DNA from 2 places in the Megasphaera sp. DISK 18 genome. Region 1 is predicted to be linked to the other one. Evidence: riboswitches for the same ligand, from Rfam matches in the RefSeq annotation. Region 1 holds a riboswitch; the other holds the start of a gene.

Evidence for each region. Region 1 has a riboswitch for cobalamin ahead of A0U42_RS09660 (sirohydrochlorin cobaltochelatase). Riboswitches for the same ligand answer to the same signal wherever they lie in the genome.
Region 2: it holds a riboswitch for cobalamin, as region 1 does, so the genes downstream of both, A0U42_RS09530 (MotA/TolQ/ExbB proton channel family protein) here and A0U42_RS09660 (sirohydrochlorin cobaltochelatase) in region 1, are expected to answer to the same signal.

Annotation. Positions count from the first base shown of each region.
Region 1 is NZ_LUGJ01000046.1:4,423-11,709, reverse strand. It holds gene A0U42_RS09680 (DUF2156 domain-containing protein) at 1-504, shown strand, start outside; gene eis (enhanced intracellular survival protein Eis) at 517-1,677, shown strand; gene A0U42_RS11845 (hypothetical protein) at 1,984-2,532, shown strand; gene A0U42_RS11840 (AsmA family protein) at 2,554-3,258, shown strand; gene A0U42_RS09665 (ferritin) at 3,401-3,913, shown strand; cobalamin riboswitch at 3,947-4,124, shown strand; gene A0U42_RS09660 (sirohydrochlorin cobaltochelatase) at 4,301-5,302, shown strand; gene A0U42_RS09655 (acyl CoA:acetate/3-ketoacid CoA transferase) at 5,431-7,014, shown strand; gene A0U42_RS09650 (hypothetical protein) at 7,082-7,287, opposite strand, start outside.
Region 2 is NZ_LUGJ01000044.1:1,779-9,065, reverse strand. It holds gene A0U42_RS09540 (TonB-dependent receptor domain-containing protein) at 1-677, opposite strand, end outside; gene A0U42_RS09535 (biopolymer transporter ExbD) at 674-1,087, opposite strand; gene A0U42_RS09530 (MotA/TolQ/ExbB proton channel family protein) at 1,089-1,703, opposite strand; cobalamin riboswitch at 1,830-2,008, opposite strand; gene A0U42_RS09525 (helix-turn-helix domain-containing protein) at 2,586-3,458, opposite strand; gene A0U42_RS09520 (ferredoxin) at 4,383-5,387, opposite strand; gene A0U42_RS09515 (hypothetical protein) at 5,400-6,194, opposite strand; gene A0U42_RS09510 (hypothetical protein) at 6,228-6,689, opposite strand; gene A0U42_RS09505 (DUF3226 domain-containing protein) at 7,143-7,287, opposite strand, start outside.

The sequences.
Region 1 (7,287 bases):
TCCGGTAAAAAATTCCGTCAGAAGAAAAATAATCTCAATCACTTCCGAAATCAATATATCGGTAACTGGGAATATGTGCCCATTACAGAAGATATCTTTGACGAATGTCTCGAAGCCGAAAAGACTTGGTATAATCAGCACGAAGACGGCGATGACGACGATGAACTCTTAGGAGAACGCCACGCTATCGAAACGGTCTTTAATAACTGGTCGGTACTGCAGCCGACGGGCGGTGCTATCCGTATGTATAATAAAATCGTGGCCTTTTCCATCGGTGAAATGCTCAACGATGATACGGCCATCATCCATTTTGAAAAGAGTGATCCTACGATCCGCGGTCTTTACCAGGCCATTAACCATGAATTCGTCGTCCACGCTTGGGGCCATACGACCTACATCAATCGTGAAGAAGACATGGGGATTCCCGGCCTGCGCCATTCCAAGGAATCGTACAATCCCGACCATTTCGTAGAAAAGTACGACGTCACGCTGCGTAAGAAATAAGGGGGCTTTTTTATGGATTTCCGCTTGGCATCTCCTGAAGACCGAGGTCTCGTCGAAAGCCTTTGGGACTATTGCTTTGAACATCGGGAAGACCCGTTCTTCCAGTGGTACTTTAACAATTTCTATCAGCCGGAAAATGTCCTCATGGGTTTTCAAGATGATGAGATGGCCTGCCTGACGCACCTCAATCCCTACACACTGTCCCTAAGGGGCAAGGCCATTGATACGTCTTATATCGTCGGCCTTGCCACCCATCCGGCAGCCCGTCGCGGCGGCATTGGCGGTAAATTGTTGACAGCGGCCTTAGTTGAAATGAAACGACGCGGCCATTACGTCAATATCCTCATGCCCAGTAAGGCCGGTTTCTATCAGCCTTACGGCTATGAACTCTATTGCCATCAGTGGAAAGAAACGCTGCCCCTTGAAGCCCTGCGCCCGTTGACGGATCGTACCGTTCGCTACGCCTTCGTCAACAGCAGCGACCAATGGCCATACTTGGCAGCCGTGTATGACGGCTATACGAAGGGGCTTTCCGGCTATGCCCTGCGCGATGAAAAAAGCTGGCGCAGCCATATCGACGCTCAATTGGGAGAAGGCAATATTGCCGTCTGTTTCGATGGCGATACGCCTATTGGATATGCCTTTTATCAATTGGGACAACCGACGATTGTCAGTGGTGAATTTGTTTACACCTCTCGTAAAGGCAAGGCCGGCCTTCTCGGTTACATGTATAACCATCGTTCTCAAGGCGAAGCCTTTCAGTGGAACGAAGGCATTCACGACCAGTCCTATCGCTTCTATCCCGATGGAAAATCGGGCCATGAAACGATGCCCTTCATGACCGGCCGCATTGTCGACGTCAAAGGGGCTTTGGAACAGCAGCCGTATCGAAGTGACGGTACGGTTACCTTCCATACGGAAGATCCCTTGGCCGATTGGAACTGCGGCACCTTTACCTTGACCGTAACCGATGGCCGGGGCATTGTTACCCGAGAAATGTCAAAGGATGCTGATGTTACCATGCCTATCGGAACTCTGGCCTTATTGGTCTTTGGTGCCATGGACGTAAACGACCTGGTATTCAATGAAAAACTCCAAGGTTCGGATACGGCCTTAGAGATCTTGCAGGACTTGTTCCCTACAGAAAAAAACTGGATCAACGAATGGTATTAAAAACTTTTATGAATGCTGTCTCTCCGGGGGCAGCATTTTTGATATCGGATACGGCCTTCGACATCACTCTTTGGTAAGATGGAAATGAAACGGGTTTACATTGATTGATATAACAATAATAGCGGTAACTATGCCGATTTTTATTTTGAAATCGTCCTTTGTTTAATGGAATAGTAAACTTGTAAATGACTCATTTCTTATCATTTGGCGGTTTGATTTTTATGTTTTGTTCAAAATACAGCAGCTATGGAGGTTCGCGTGGGTAATTGGGTTCGTCGTCATAAGAAAAAAATTATACGAGGCTTCGTGGTCTTCTTAGTATTAGCTGCAGCCCTTTATGGACTGTGCTTTTATATGAGCTACAAGGCTGCCGATATTTTTAATAAGACCGTTGCCGAACGCCAATTGTTCCCGGGGACGGTCACGGTGGAACGACTGACAGCGACACCGGGTGGGACCGTTTCCTTTGAAAACCTGCTCTGGGTCGATGAGGACGGTAAGAAGTTGGTAGAGGTCCCGGACGGAGAGTTTACCGTCAAGATCAGCGATATCCTTACCGGGCGCATTGGAACCCAGACACTTGAAACAGTGACCCTGAATAATGCCTACCTCCACCTGATTTTTAACGATAAGATGGAACTTCAGCACATCAAGTCTAATCCCGGCGACAGTGATAAAAAGGGGAAGAAGGTCATCGAACTTACGGGACCTAAGGGCAATCGCCCCTTTAACTGCCGTGTCGTACTGCATCACAGCGTCATTGAAGCGGAATCGCCGGACCGTCACTTTACCATGGAAGACGTCGATTTGGATGCGGATATCCATACTAAGGGAAAGACCGATATCAATCTGTAGGCCGGCCCCTTTTCCGGAACCGTGGCGGCTAAATCTCTTCGCATCCGAGGCAGCATTGATTTTGCACCGGAAACGCCGCAGTATGACTTATTCCTTCTCCTGACCGACTGCAATCCGAAATCCCTCGGCGCCGGTCTCGATATCGACGATCCGGCGACCGTATCGGCTGACATAAAGGGCCCCTTAGATAAACCTGTCATCGACGGGATTTTGACGATGGATAAGCTCGATATTACGACCTTAGTATTTACCGACGTCAAAGGTCAGGTTCACTATGAAAAAGGCCTTCTTGATATCCGTGATGTCACGGCCGGTGTTTTCGGCGGTTCTATGAAGGGACGGGGACAGGTCAATTTAGATGATAAATCCTACACGGCGGATATCGTAGGGACCCAGCTTCAGGGGAGCATTGCTGCCCATGACCTGTTTTTGCGCTGCGATGTCGACCTCAATCTTCATATGGAAGAAAATCGCACGACTGGAACGAAAGCTGTTTATGGAGATTTTTGGTCCGGCCCGGGACGTTACCATGGCCTTCCCTTCCGAGGCATTTCCGGTTCCTTTGCTCAGGATGGTAAAGACCTCCATTTCCAAGATGTCGTCGTATCCATGTTCTTCGGTGACGTTTCGACAGATGCCTTGTCGATTGTCGACGGTAAGGTCCACATGGGAACCATCCATGTCGAGTACAAGGATGGCAGTCACAGTCATCATAAGGGCCCTTGATATAATTAATTAATATTGATTTTTTGTGGAAAATAGCTTAAACTATATTTAAGCATCTTCCAAATGTGTTATAATATAGCTGGTTAAATAAAAACCAGTTTTGTGCGAGTTTAAAGATAAAGACCTATAAGGAGGTATTACTATGCTTGATGCAAAAGTAAAAGAATTAATTAATGCTCAGATTAATGAAGAATTTTTCTCTGAATATTTGTATTTGTCCTTTGCCAACTACTTCTATGACAACGGTCTCGACGGCTTTGCCAACTGGTACGATATCCAGGCTCAGGAAGAACATGACCACGCCATGTTGATGCGGACGTATCTGCACAACAACGGTGAAAGAGTTATCTTTGAAGCCGTTAAACAGCCTCAGAACGACTTTGCAAGCGCAGAAGCCGTCCTCAAAGAAGGCCTGGCACATGAACAGTATGTAACGTCCTTGATCAATAAAATTTATCATGCCGCTGACAGCGTCCATGATTACCGCACCATGCAGTGCTTCGACTGGTTCGTCAAAGAACAGGGCGAAGAAGAAAAAAATGCCGACGACCTGCTTAAAAAATATGAACTGTTTGGTAAAGATGCTAAGGGCCTCTATTCCCTCAACCAGGAATTACTGGCTCGTACCTATGTAGCTCCGACCTTAGTCTTATAAGATAAGGAATCGGCTAACTACTATTTCTTTACAAATACATAGCGTATATCAGGTGCGTAAGCTCAATAGAGAAGTCCGGTGAAAGACCGGTGCGGTCCCGCCGCTGTAAGGAGGAGCCCGGCTGCTATGATGCCACTGTACGAACGTATGGGAAGGCGCAGCAAGGCTGTGATTCCGAGCCAGAAGAACTGCCTGGTTAAAAATCACCGATTGACCTGCGAGCGATGGGGATGGCGATTGATAGTCAGAACTTACGACGATATAGACTAGGAAGAGTCTCGCATGATGTCATGAACATCTGTGCGAGGCTCTTTTTTTATGGGAATCATTCGATGGTGAACGCTTAATGTATATAATTTTACTTTTTTATTTAAAGGAGAGATTGTTATGCGTTGTAAAAAATTGAAAACCGCCTTGATCCTGTCCCTGGCTATTACGTCTATGGGTGCCTTCGGCGCCACGTCCTTTGCTGCCGGCTATACCCTCAATCCGGAAGTCAAAAATCCGACACCGGCCTTAAAGCAGGCCGCTGAAATCGGCGTCCGTACCTATAACAACCCGGCTATGCAGAACGTCGCCAATAAAGACGCCATTTTGGTACTCAGTTTTGGCACGACTTATAAAGACAGCCGCCAGAAGACGATTGATAAGACCGTTTCTGACATTCAGGCAGCTCATCCGAATCAAAAAGTCGTCGTAGCCTTTACGTCTCATATCATCGTCGACCGCATTAAAGCCAAAGAAGGCCTTGATATCCCGACGCCGGAAAAAGCCTTGGAACAGCTGAAAGAAGACGGCTATACCCGCGTTGCCATTACCTCCCTCGATGTCATTCCGGGCATGGAATACGCCTACGATTCGGCTATTTTTGACCTCTATAAAAATGACTTCAAGAAAATGACCCTCGGTACGCCGATTCTCTATTGGATGGGCCAAGAAGATCAGCGCGACGACGTGGAAGAATTCGTCCAAGCTTTTTCGACCCAGTTCCCTAAGATCGGTGACCAAGAGGCCGTTCTGGTCATGGCCCACGGTACGCCCCATCCGGCTAACGCCTACTACTCCGTCGTTCAGAACCGTCTCGATTCCGCAAAACTCGGCAACGTTTACATCTATTCCGTCGAAGGCTGGCCTCACTTGGATACGGTCATCCCCATGCTCAAAGCTAAAGGCATCAAACACGTTACCCTCATGCCGATGATGATGGTTGCCGGCGACCATGCCAACAATGATATGGCCGGTACCGAAGAAGATTCCCATAAGAGCATTCTTGAAAAAGAAGGCATTACCGTTACCCCCTATATTCACGGTCTCGGTGAAAACGATGCCATCCGTCATATGTTCGTCGAACGGGCCGATGAAGCATGGAATGCCCTGGAAGCTGAATAATTTGACTTCTTGGAATTTTTTCATACAAAAATAGTCCATCCTTTTCATGTATTATTCCACTCCAACCTTTTGTATACTGAAATCACGAAGAACACGTCATGAAACGTGAGATATAGGAGATGGAAGACATGAAACAAGTGAAAATAATTACAGCTCAAGAAGCGGCAATGCTGGTAAAAGACGGCGACGTCGTAACGACAAACGGTTTTGTTGGATCCGGTCAGCCTGAAGCCTTGACCAGTGCCCTTGAAGAACGGTTCTTAGAAAGCGGTGCTCCGAAAGACTTGACCCTTATCTACGCTGCCTCCCAGGGGAATACCGATGGCCGCGGCGGCGATCACTTCGCCCATGAAGGCATGCTGAAAAAAGCCATCTTAGGTCACTGGAATGCTGTTACCGCCCTCCAGGCACTGGTAAACGACAATAAGATTCAGGCATACAACCTGCCCCAGGGGACTTTGGCTCAGTATTTCCGCGACGTTGCAGCTCACCGTCTGGGCACGATTACGCACGTCGGCCTCGATACCTTTGCCGACCCCCGCATCAGCGGCGGCCGCCTCAATGACGTTACCAAAGAAGACTTCGTCAAAGTCGTCGAAGTCGACGGTCATGAACAACTCTTCTATCCGCGTATGGATATGAACGTCGGTTTTATCCGCGGCACCTATGCCGATGAATGGGGTAACGTCGTCATGAGTAAGGAAGTGTCCCCCTTTGACGCAACGCCTTTAGCACAGGCCGTTCATAACAGCGGCGGCACGGTTGTCGTCCAGGTCGAAAAAATCGTCAAAGGCGGTACCCTCGACCCGAAATTGGTAAAAGTACCGGGAATCTATGTCGACTACCTCGTTCAAGTTGACGATGAGGCGAAACGCCAGCAGTCCTTCGACTGTGAATACGATCCGTCCCTGACCGGCGAAACGACGATTCCCGTCAAAGCCCTCGATCCGGCTCCGCTCAATGCTAAAAAAGTCATTGCCCGCCGGGCGGCTCTCTTGCTCCTCAACATGAGCAATGAAGCGGTCATCAACTTGGGCATCGGCATTCCGGAACTCGTTTCTTCCGTTGCTAACGAAGAAGGCATCGGCGACAGCCTGACCATGACCGTCGAAGCCGGGGCTATTGGCGGCATTCCTCTCGGCGGCGTCCGCTTTGGCGCCTCGGTTAATGCCGAAGCCTATATGGACCAGGCTACACAGTTCGACTTCTACGATGGCGGCGGCTTGGATCTGACCTGCCTCGGCCTTGCTGAATGCGATAAAGACGGCAATATCAACGTTTCTAAATTCGGTACGCGCATTGCCGGCTGCGGCGGCTTCGTCAATATCACCCAGAATACGAAAAGCGTTGTCTTCTGCGGTACCTTTACGACGGGGAAACTCCGCGAAGAAATCAAAGACGGTGAACTCCACATCCTTCAGGAAGGGAAAGTCAAGAAATTCGTTCCCGAAGTCGGTCACATTACTTTCAGCGGCAACTATGCCCGTAAACATAAACAGCATGTCCTGTACATCACGGAACGAGCTGTATTTGAAATGAAAGAAGACGGCGTCCACCTTACGGAAATTGCACCGGGCATCGATCTTCAGAAAGACGTCCTCGATCAGATGGGCTTCACTCCGATTATCGACGATGTCAAAATCATGCCGGCATTCCTCTTTAGAGATGAACCGATGGGCTTGAAACAAATGAAAGAAGATTTGAAAAAATAAGCTGAATCGCGATATAAAACAGGCTCCATGAATCATGGAGCCTGTTTTTCGTTGCCGGCATATTTTATTATTTGGATAAGGATACGGTCCGTTCAATGAGGGGCTTGTACGTTTCGTATTTCTTATTGAGCGCGTCCTTGTCGTACTGGCGGTACGACGGCTGGTTTTTCATATTTTGGAAGGCGTTGAGCAGCAGTGAATGAAGGCGATTGCTGTTGATGATGTAGAATGAATCGGCATCGTTATGGATGTTCCGCTTGTTCTTTTTCAGGA
Region 2 (7,287 bases), on a different contig from region 1:
GTAATGATGGTTGTATTTGATTGAAGGACCTTCACCGGAGGAATGGTGGGCTCTTTCGGTTCATTTGCTCGGGCTTCCGATAACTTGTTAGGGAGTAAGGCCTTGACGCTGTCGAGGAAATCGGCAACTTTGCCTGGAACGTGAATCGAACCGGACGGCGCCATGGGATCATTCGTCCCGAGCCCGGCTGCCCGCCTGCCCGAAGGTCCGGTCTTACCATGATGGTGACGCGGTCCTGACGTTTTTCCCTCAGGAGACGAAACGGGCTGACCGGAAATTCTCGCCGCTTCCGCCTTTCCTTTTTCATCGGAAGATTCCTGTCGCGATTCCTGATTGGCGGCGGCATACGTAAGGGCGTCCGACGTCAGGGGCGTCACGTCGACAGTTGGCGTTTCTTCTTCGTTCGGAGCCTTATCCGGCGTCGAGGATACGACTTCTTGTTCATCGTAATCGCCGCTTCCGTCGCGGCTGACAGCGTCCATCCCATCGGCATCGTTCCCGCCGGCACCGGCCATATCTCCGGCATTATAAATCATGACGTCGGTCACGTTAGGCTGACGCGAATAGTGCTGAAGGACCGTAAAGAAACCGCCGGCAGCCAGGCCGACATAGACGGCGGCGTGGAGGGAGACGGAAAATCCGGCAGCAATGCGGCCCTTCTTCTTCCCCCACCTCACGGCTGAGCCCCACTGTCGGCGACGAGGCCGATGCGGTTCACACCGACTTTCTTAAAGGCATCCAACACGGCCATGACCCGGCCGTAATCGACGTCTTGGTCGGCATAGAGGATGACGCTGAAATCCTTGTCTTCCCCTTGCCGAGCCCGGGCCGAAGCCATGAGGGCCTCACGATCGACGGCCTTGCCGTTAAGCCACAGCGTACCGTCTTTTTTCAAAGTGACGACATACTGAGATGACGGCGCGTCTTTTGCCTCAGCCGCCACCGGCAGCTGGACGCCTAAACTGTGCATGTCCACCATCGATAAAGACGACATCATGAAGAAGACCAAGAGGAAAAACATGATATCGATCATAGGGATGATCATGATGGAAGGCTTTTCAAAATCCCGTAATTGACGTAGCCGCATCTCACTGCCCTGCTTTCTGGTCCATCGTTTCCATCGCCGAAAAACACAGCTCCATGTCGGTAATGATCCGATCGAGGCGCTGCGTAAAATAAGAATGAATGATTAAGGCCAAAACAGCGACGCAAAGGCCGAACGCCGTGGCAATGAGGGCTTCGCCGATACCGCCCGTAATGGCAATGGCCTGGCCCGATTGAACATTGAAGACGCTGAAGGCGCGGATCATGCCGCTGATCGTCCCCAAGAGCCCCAAAAGCGGCGCCAAGGTGACGATGACGCTCAGATAATAGAGGTGACTCTTCAGACGGGAAATGAAAATCCCCGACTGCATTTCCACAAAGGCCTTCCATTCGGAACCGCCCTGGCCTTCAAAAACGTCGGTCAAAATGAGAGGCAGCCCGCCGGAACTGTCGGCTGCAAGAGAGCGTGCCGCTTCCGTCTTATGGACTTTCATATAGGTATAAAAACGATTGGCAAAAGCCTTGCCGGCATCCATCTGGGTAAAAAACATGGCCCTCTCAATGCCAATATACACCGCAAAGAGGGAGCAGGCCAATAACAGATACATGACCGGACCGCCTTGCTGAAACAACTGAAAACCATTGATCATCGCTTCCATGGTACGAATGAACCCCTTTCCTGTAAGGACCTGCAAGATAAGGGCTGCAAAGATAAAAGGACCGTCGTATAGACGACAGTCCCCGAATATGCTCCGTACAATCTCCTTCCCATCGCTCGCAGGTCTATCGGTGATTATCCGTCAGGCAGTTCTTCTGGCTTGGTTTCATGGCCAAAGCTGCGCCTTCCCATACAAAACGTACAGTGACATCATGCAGCCTGGCTCCACCTCACAGCGGCGGGACCGCGCCGGCATTGAACCGGCTTCTCTATTAAGTCTGAGACACCTGACCTATATCTTATATTATATCGTTTTTACTATAGCATGACAAATAGAGAGCTGTCAACGAAAGTCAGCCCTCTAGGAATAGCTGTAAAATAAGAAAAATATGCTGTTACAAGATAAGATTTAATGCACACCCCTATGACCATGTCGAAGACGCCAGATCCTAAGTCTGGTGTCTTTCCAATCCCGTCATCATGAAGAAGTTCTCCCTGGGTCGTATCGGTTGTGCTATAGCCATTCATGTTTCAATCCACGCCCCCACAGAGGGGCGACTGCGATAATCTGTGTTGCGATGTTGCAAGCCGTAGAGTTTCAATCCACGCACCCAAAGGGGTGCGACCCCATGTTACGGACGATGTTGATCGTCTCCCACATATTTCAATCCACGCACCCACAAGGGTGCGACTATGGTAAAGCTGGTTTTGCGCTTCAGTACATGCTGTTTCAATCCATACACCTGTAAAGTACGACTTAATGTAAGTGATACAATAGTAACATTATATAACATGTCAATCCATACTCGAGGAAATTTCCGCACTCTTCTATCGACAGATAGCCGCTGTCAAAGATTATTTACATCCCTCAATGAAGATACCGTCAAAATTGTTTCCGGACTTCAATAACTCGACCTACGACATGGATTTGATTCACGTCTGCGCCGGCAAAAATTCCTAATGGATAGTTAGGATTGGCAGATTCTAGAACAATTATATTATTTTTCTTATGTACACGTTTCAGTACCCCTTCATTTTCATTAATCGTGACCAAGGCTATTTCTCCGTTTTCAACATCAGACTGAATTCTAATCAAAGCAACATCGCCGTCAAAGATTCCCAAACCATTCATAGAATCGCCTTTACAGTGACATGCACGGATGTCTCCGTAAACAGCATTGTCTATTAAAAGGTAGCTGCCAGTGTATTCATAAATAAATCCGAACGGACCATATTTAACGCTGCTGATGACGGGAATCCGCTTCATATCATGGTTGCCATCTACATCGTTAGATACTGGAAATGGCGATAGCCCCATTATATAGTCAGTGGAAACACCGAACAATTTTGACAGTTCATTCAACTTTCTCACTGGACTAGTATCGCCAGTTTCGTACTTAACGTAAGCAGTGCGACTGATACCAATTTTTTCGGCTACTTCCCCCTGTGATAATTGACGCTGTTCCCTTAGTTTTCGTAAACGGTCAGCGGTAACACTCATATGATTCGCTCCGATTTCTCCAGATCCGGGAACGCAAACAACCTTACCATCGTTGTTTTGAAGCTCGCCAAATAGTTCGGCCCTTGATATCCGAAATACTTTCATAAGTTCTTTCAACTTTTTTTCTCGAGGGATAATCCCGGCGTTTTCCCAGTGATCAACAGCCTGCTGAGTAACTCCAATTAGTTTCGCTAGCATCTCTTGAGATAATTTGAGACGTTCGCGATTATGCTTAATATTTTGACCAATCTCCACTACTGCTCCCTCAATTCTGAGTCTTAATCCATACACTTTCTGCAAGCCGCATTAATGGCTCCCCCATATAAATAGTTCTTCTTTTATTCATATTACGCGCCGTCTTTTCCTATACTAAGTATCCATTGTTCTAATCCACGCACCCCTGAGGGTGTGACTCTCGAAGAAGAAGATCCTGATTTAAGAAGATGCTGTTTCAATTCACGCACAAAAAAAGGGGGCGACAATACTACACGGTGCAAGATATCTCACAAATGAAGTTTCAATCCACGCCCCCAAAGAGGTGCAACGGTCGGGGTCTCTGCCGACGATATCCGGCGATGGTTTCAATCCACGCCCCCAAAGGATGCGACTGGAATCACAGATTGCAGAGCGCGACAAACAGTTTTTTCAATCCACGCACCCCAAAGGGTGCGACCACGGGTTTCTGTTTCTTCCTCAACCTCGAACGCGTTTCAATCCACGCACCCAAAGGGATGCGACAGCAAAAGAACGGTTTTACCGTCTCTTTTGTTTGTACCTATAGGGATAGGCCCCACAGACACGTTTTTTCTTACTCATGCAGGGATTCACTCAAATTTCCCCTGCTTTCATCAATGCTTTTAATCGCAAAAAAGGATGTTCACTATACATTGGCACTGCGTACTATTTCACGGCATACTTTCCGCCATAGACTTATATGACGTCCTATGCTCCAATCATCTCCGGGGCTCAATGGTTATTTCCCGGTACTTTTAATTTCATTATAGCACCATTTTACTTAAAATCATAATATCATCCCGCCACGCCCCCGCATCCATAACGCCCTTAGTACTGCAATCCTAATTTTTCCAACCATAAAAAATGGACGCGAGCTACTATTTCTCACTCTCGTCCATTCCTTTTTTTAGTATGAATATGCCTTGCCTTAGGAGAGTCCGCCGCTTATCCGAGGGCCGCTTCCAATTCCTCACATTTCGAGGCAATCATTTTTTCAACGTTCCTTCGATAATCGTCGATGATCCAGCCCAGGACTTCTTCGTAATATTCATCCATATCCATCAAATAAATGGTATCCAGGATATCCTTTTTAAAGTCGCCGCCCATGCCCACATCGTAGTCATAGCAATACCGGGTTACGTTGTGCAGCACTCCTTTGAAGATCCGGCCGGCTTCCACTCGTTCCATATCGTCGGTATCGATACACCGTTTATACCAGGCTTCATTGGCATAGGGGTCCTGTCTCATTGTCTGGTCAACCTTGGCGCCCCATTTGATGGGATTATAGTCTTTAAAGCAATCGATATACTGCGTCGGCAATACGTTCCAAGTGCAAAAATCTTCCGGCAGGTCACGATCTCCCAAGGCGTCGGCTACGCGGTCCGCCGTGTCCCGCAAAATGGCCTCGAACTGTTTATTCCACTTGGCATACATTCCTTGTTCCGACCCATCGAAGAAGGGCGCAATTTTGTCGGCCCCATATTGGCTGAGGACTTCCATGGCATATTGCTCGATGCGAGCATAATTTCTCCGATAAAACTCGTTCCACGCGGCATCGCGTGCAGCCGAACTGCTCTTATATTCATAATAATGAGTCCCGTCTAAGTAATCGTAGTCGATGTCGAAGGCATATTTTTCCTTGTCAAAGTCATAGTCGGAAGACGTCGGACTGGGAATCTCGATACTCGATAAGGCCTTTTTCAACTGTTCGACCACCCCTTGTGTTCCCACGTCGCGTAAGGATGCCGCCTGAATATCGCGGAGCTGAATGGCCTGTTCCGGACAGAGTTCGACCATTTCCTGAGCCGCCGTGAGAACCTTTGGGTCCTCGATTCTTCCGTTATGTTTTACACGGGCCTTGCCGTCCGAGCCTTCGGCGATATAATCCGAAAAAGCGAGGCACGTCCCGCATCCCGTACATTTTTTCGCATCGATTCGTAATCGTTTCATCGTCGTCATCTCCTAACCAGTCTTTTTCACAGCCTCGGCGTATGCCTGCCCCAAGCGGATGGTCGTCATGATTTCTTGGGCAAGCTGGCCATCCCTCGTCACCACCGGCGCATCGACAATTCTTTTCAAAGCATCGACTACATTCATGCAGGTCATCAAAACGTCCCGATCCTCCCGGGTGTAGCAATCCGGGTCACTGCCTCGTGCTTCCATCAAGGCCTCGGAAGTCCGAATCGTTTTGGCCAGCAGCAGGTTCAGCCCGGCGATGACCGAAGAAATCGTTTCGCATTGACCGATCATGATATCGATGGCTTTGGCGATATTTTCCGCCTGACCGTAGACCACGCCGGCTGCCCGCAACTGCTTCACCGACTCCGCACGAAACTGCTCGGCATCGTCTAACAGCGACCGGCCCAACCCGCCTTTCAAGAGGGACATCATCACCTCGGAATCGGTACATTGGCCCTTGGGAATGATGGCCATCCGCTGCAGACAGTCGACGTAGTCTTTTTTCAACGGGATAAGGGCTAATGCCCCCTTCCGTTTCTCGGCTTGGAAATCGATTTCGATGATCTTCTGATAGAGATCCACAAAGCGGCGAAAATTAGAAAGGGTCCCCCATTTTCGTTGAACGATGCGCTCTAAGGCGGCCTCTAATTCCTGCGATTTCTGCCTCACCAACAGCCGGGCCTCCGTTTCTCGTTGAAAGGCCTTCATCATGCGTCGACGCGAATCTTCGTCCATGTTGCAGGCCTTATTCAAGTCATAAATAAATTTCCCTACTATCAGCGCCGCGATTGGCCACATGGCCCCAACCTCCTTTTTATCATGCCCTTCACGCTAAAGGGTAAAGCCTTTTCGGTCCTTGGAATCAAAATATCGATCAAAGGCGTCTCGATTTCTAAAGCAACATTCCTCGTCAAAGTAATCCAAGATTCGATCCAAACCGGCAAAGATCTCATCGACATCGTCGGCTAAGGCCGATTCCAACATCTGCTCAAATCCCCGGTAAAAAAATTCAAACTGTCGGTCCTTTTCCCCTTCATACACGGTATCGAGCCGTTTTCCCTGCTCTGACAATGCCGCTTCCATGACGAACGTCAAGCGATGAAAGGAAGGGAGCCACTCGGCCTCATCGTCTCCGGACAAAGCCTGTTCCAGCTCATGAATCGCAGCCATGACCGCTGCCATCGAACCGGCTTCGTCAATTTCTTCGGAAGCCGACGTGATAACCGGCTCCCGCGACTTTTCGTCACTCTTAACCAACGAAAGATGTCTCTCCTCGTTCATTTCCATTTCCATACAAATCACCTCTCCTCAAGCCTACATCCTTGGCAAAAGAACAACCTCTGCGAAAGGGTTCCCTGCTTTCTTTCCATTATACAAGGCTGCCCTGACAGAATATGTCACTGCACACAAAAGGACTTACAAAAAATGAGGTAAAGAAAAAAGACCTGCCATCCAAAAGGCAAGTCTTTCCTTTGTCCTGTCATAATCTATTCTGTTCGATGCAAGACACGGCCATGGCCTGTAATTCGCCGATAACCACCGAGCCATTTCAATCCACGCGCCCATGAGGGGCGCGACCGCAGTAACGACTAAAATTTCCGTTGAATATCGGTTTCAATCCACGCACCCATGAGGACACGACTAGGGGGCTAGCTCCCCTATGGATAGGGTTTGGGTATTTCAATCCACGCGCCCATAAGGGGCGCGACATACTATTTCAAATCAACTATTCAGAATAGCCAGCTCTCATGTTTCATCCGATGAAGAGAGTTCTATGAGGGCCTCTTTCAGAAAATCAAGGACCGGGCTTGAAAAGTCAAAACACTGTGCGCGAGCGGCTTCCCCAATCTTCAATCCTACGAAGCGATCGGTTCCCGAAAAATAGGCGTGC